2 regions of the Nitratireductor sp. CH_MIT9313-5 genome follow, and region 2 is predicted to be linked to the other one. Evidence: riboswitches for the same ligand, from Rfam matches in the RefSeq annotation. Region 2 holds a riboswitch; the other holds the start of a gene.
The links. Region 2 has a riboswitch for cobalamin ahead of WA367_RS11350 (TonB-dependent receptor plug domain-containing protein). Riboswitches for the same ligand answer to the same signal wherever they lie in the genome.

Region 1 (2,196 bases), on a different contig from region 2:
GCGATGGGCTGACCGAGGACGAGCGGCGCATGCTCAAGCGCAATCTGGGCTTCTTCGCGGCCTCGGAGTCGCTGGTGGCCAACAATATCGTGCTCGCCATCTACCGGCACCTGACCAATCCGGAATGCCGGCAGTATCTGCTGCGTCAGGCTTTTGAGGAAGCCGTCCACACGCACACCTTCCAGTATATCGTGGAAAGCCTGGGCCTGGATGAGGGCGAGCTTTTCAACATGTATCGCGAAGTGCCCTCAATCACCGACAAGGCGGCATGGGCGCTGGAATATACCAAGCATCTGGACGATCCGGATTTCCAGACCGGTACGCCGGAAGCCGATCAGGCTTTCCTGCGCGATCTGGTCGCCTTCTATGTGATCTTCGAGGGCATGTGGTTCTATACCGGCTTCGCGCAGATCCTCTCTCTCGGGCGGCGCAACAAGATGGTGGGGATTGCCGAGCAGTATCAGTACATCCTGCGCGACGAGAGCATCCACCTGAATTTCGGTATCGACGTCATCAACCAGATCAAGCACGAGAACCCACATCTGTGGACCGATGCTTTCAAGAACGAAGTGCGCAGCATGATCCGCGAGGCGGCGGAGCTGGAAGCGGCATACGGGCGCGATACGATGCCGCGCGGCTTCCTTGGTCTCAATGCCGAGCTTTGCGAGCAATATATGCACTTCATCGCCAATCGCCGCTGCGCACAGCTGGGGCTTGAGGCGGTTTTCGAGGCCAGCGAAAATCCGTTCCCGTGGATGTCGGAGGCGATGGATCTGAAGAAGGAGAAGAACTTCTTCGAGACCCGCGTGATCGAATACCAAAATGGTGGTGCACTGAGCTGGGATTGAGGCTTCGGTCGATCACTTAAAGATATAAACATTTCTTTATATACACATTGACACAGGCGCGGCTTCGGGCGAAGCTGCGCCTGTCGTGGTTCCGAGGCATGGATGGTCCATGTTTCGGCCAAGAGGGAATGCGGTGCGCCGGTGACGGCAATTCCGCGGCTGCCCCCGCAACTGTAGGCGGAGAGCGCCTGTCCATCATGCCACTGCGCGATAGCGCGGGAAGGCGGGCAGGGGCGATGACCCGCAAGCCAGGAGACCTGCCACGGCGCATCACAACCACGGGCGGGGTGTCCCGGTGAGGGTTTGCGCTGCGGCCATCCGTTGCCGTGCGCTTTTGCCTTTCCGTCACAACCCCGTCCCGACAGACCGGGGTTTGAAATGTCTGGAAATATCAAGATTGCAGCACTGGGCTTGCCGCGCATAGGCGCCAGGCGAGAACTGAAATTCGCCTTGGAGGGCTTCTGGTCGGGGAAGCTGACCGAGGCCGAACTTCTCGCAAGGGCGGCAGAATTGCGCGCAGAAAACTGGAGGCGCCTGCAGAGACTAGGGGTGGATGTCATCCCGTCCAATGATTTTTCGCTCTATGACCATGTGCTGGACATGGCGGTGACCGTGGGCGCGGTGCCTGAGCGCTTCGAGCAGGTTAAAGCGGGCGGTGCACTGGCGACCTATTTCGCCATGGCGCGCGGCAGTACAGGTGCTGAGCGCCACGCCTGCGGGCATTCTCACGATGGCGGCGTTGCAGCGCTTGAGATGACCAAGTGGTTCGACACGAATTACCATTACATGGTGCCGGAACTACACGCCGGACAAGGGTTTGCTCTGGCCGGCGACAAGCCGGTTGAAGAATATCTGGAAGCCCGGGCGTTGGGCATCCAGACGCGGCCCGTACTGCTTGGACCCGTGTCATTTCTGAAACTCAGCAAAAGCGTTGATGGAAGTGACCCGCTAGACCTGCTGCCGCGATTGTTGCCGGTCTATACCGAGCTTCTGGCGCGTTTGCGGGAAGCGGGAGCCGAATGGGTGCAGATCGACGAGCCATGCCTTGTGCTCGATCTTCAGGAGCATGAGCGCGAGGCCTATGCGTTTGGGTTCGGTGCGCTTGCCACCAAACATGCGCCGAAGATCATGCTTGCCTCTTATTTCGGCGGGCTGGCAGAAAATCTCGCAGTCGTTTCCACGCTCCCCGTCGATGGCGTCCATGTTGATCTGGTGCGTGCTCCCGATCAGCTTGAGGCAGTTCTGGATGCGGTTCACCCGGAGAAAGTGCTGTCTTTGGGTGTCATTGACGGGCGCAATGTGTGGCGGGCGGATCTTGTGCGCCTCATCGAGCGGCTGGAACCGGTTG
Region 2 (2,196 bases):
TCATTTGCCTCGAGCGAACCTTGGTAATCGGCTTTGATGCGCCTGCCTGAATAGCTGGCGTCGAAGGGGCCGAAAAGCGGATGGGACGAGGTTATGTCTCGGTTCATCTTAGAAGCTTGAACGGAGAAGGAGTTCTTCAGGCGGCCATCAAGCAGATTTACGTTGAACCCCATTCGGCCTGCCAGCTGCTCGCTGAGATTGGTGTTGATGAGGTTGTCCGACGGTTCGAATAGCTCGCCGGTGATCGAATCGACATAGCGATCATCATCAAACTCCGCCTCACCATCAATGTAGAGCCCCGAGCCAAACACCGAGAACATGTCGCTGAAGGCATGCTCTGCAGCAATGTCGAGCGTGATGTTTTCGTAGCCGTCGCGTTCCGTGCCTGCGGCTGCGGCGGAAATGCCGTCGGTGCGGTAGCCCGTAGCGTTGAAGGACAGTCGGCTGTCGCCGTTGGAAGCGCGCAGGCCGTAGGAGCCGCGCGCGGTGCCGAAGGAGCCGCCTTCGCCGGAAAGTAGATGCGTTACACCCGGTTCGACTTCGCCGAGGGTGGAAAAGCTGACCACGCCGGCAATGGCTTCGGAGCCGTAGAGCGTGCTCTGGGAGCCCTTCAGCACCTCGATGCTGTCGAGGCCGCCGGAAAGCAGATACTGGTAAGAGGTCTGAACCTGCGTGTTCGTCGGGTCCGAAATGTCGATCCCGTTATAGAGCGTCTTCACATAGCGCTTTGGCGCACCGCGGATGGCGAAGCTGCCTTCCGCACCCGGTCCGCCGGTGCTGGAGATGGCGACACCCGGCACCCGGCTCAGATAATCCGCGACCAGCGGCTGGCTCTGCTCTTCAATCTGCTTCTGATCGATGACCGTGACGCTTGAGCCGGTCTTCGACAGTTCGGTCGGCGTGCGGTTGGGCGTGACGACAATTTCGCCGAGGTCGAGGTCCTGTGCGCTGGCAGTGTTCGCCATGGCGCCAAGGCAGATGGCGGATACGGTGGTGGTGAGAGCCTGGCGGCTCAAGGAAAATCTCATGTCGTGCCCCTCGCGACGATCAAACGCTACAAATGCCGGAGAGAGCAGACCAGAAACGGCTTGTGCCTCGCCAGCGATGACTAGTCGCCACCACTGCTAGACACAGCCCCGACAGCTTCCCGCAGTCGGTAGGTGACGTTTCGAGGCAGGTTTCCTGGCTTGCGCGTCATCGATTGGCTCGCCTTCCCAGGTCTTCACCCAGTGGCATGTGAGTTCAATCTCGGCGCATACAGTTGCGGGAGCAGCTACGGCTGAGGCGAAATGCCTTTTCCGTATTCCCTTTTAACTCCGGCTTCCAAAGGTGAAGCTGGAGCACCTCGAACGGCGCGAGGATTACCAAGTCGTAAATGTGGCGTCAATCTGTCACGGGCGACTCGAACTGTGCACCGCACAAAGCTCGTGAAAAAGCGACCAAGACTATCGCTTTTGCGTCAAAAATGTCGCAAACTCATCAGTTGAAAGGGCTTTTCGCCTGCCGGACAAGGCCGCCACGGGTGGATTGGAAGCTTTGCAAGCTGGCAATCATCGGCTGCGGCAGTGGGAGATCTGGCAAGGGTGGGAAAGACCGGTGCCTGTGCTGCGGGCCACGAACGAGAAGCATAATGAGTGGGAGTGACTACATGAAATTCTTCAAAAGCAATGGTGGACGCGTGCCAGACAAGATTGCGGCACTTGCCGGTGAGGCAAAGGCTGGCGTCATGGATCGTCGCGAATTCCTTGCTCTTGCCAGCGCCTTCGGTGCGACCACGGCTGGCGCTTATGGCATGCTCGGCTTGGCTGCGCCCACTCCGGCAGCCGCGCAGGAGCCCAAGAAGGGCGGCGTTCTGCGCGTGGCAATGATCGTCAAGGAGCCGAAAGATCCGCGCGTTGCAGACTGGTCGGAAATTGCCAATGCCATGCGTCAGACACTCGAACCGCTGGTGAAATATACCCGCGACTTCACCTTCGAGGGCCGTCTTCTCGAGAGCTGGGAAGTCAATGAGGATGCCACGGAATATCTGCTGCATGTGCGCCCGGGTGCGGAATGGAACAATGGCGACAAGTTCACCGCGGATGATGTGATCTACAACATCAAGCGCTGGTGTGATGCGGGCGTGGAAGGAAATTCCATGGCCACCCGCATGGTTTCGCTGGTTGACCCAGATACCAAAAAGGCGCGCGAGGGTGC

Region 1: linked by a shared signal. The riboswitch ahead of metE (5-methyltetrahydropteroyltriglutamate--homocysteine S-methyltransferase) and the one ahead of WA367_RS11350 (TonB-dependent receptor plug domain-containing protein) in region 2 are both predicted to bind cobalamin.

What each region holds. Positions count from the first base shown of each region.
Region 1 is NZ_JAYMER010000017.1:49,355-51,550, reverse strand. Features, by position in the region: gene WA367_RS14250 (ribonucleotide-diphosphate reductase subunit beta) at 1-848, shown strand, start outside; cobalamin riboswitch at 918-1,127, shown strand; gene metE (5-methyltetrahydropteroyltriglutamate--homocysteine S-methyltransferase) at 1,227-2,196, shown strand, end outside.
Region 2 is NZ_JAYMER010000014.1:795,314-797,509, reverse strand. Features, by position in the region: gene WA367_RS11350 (TonB-dependent receptor plug domain-containing protein) at 1-1,028, opposite strand, end outside; cobalamin riboswitch at 1,156-1,363, opposite strand; gene WA367_RS11345 (ABC transporter substrate-binding protein) at 1,649-2,196, shown strand, end outside.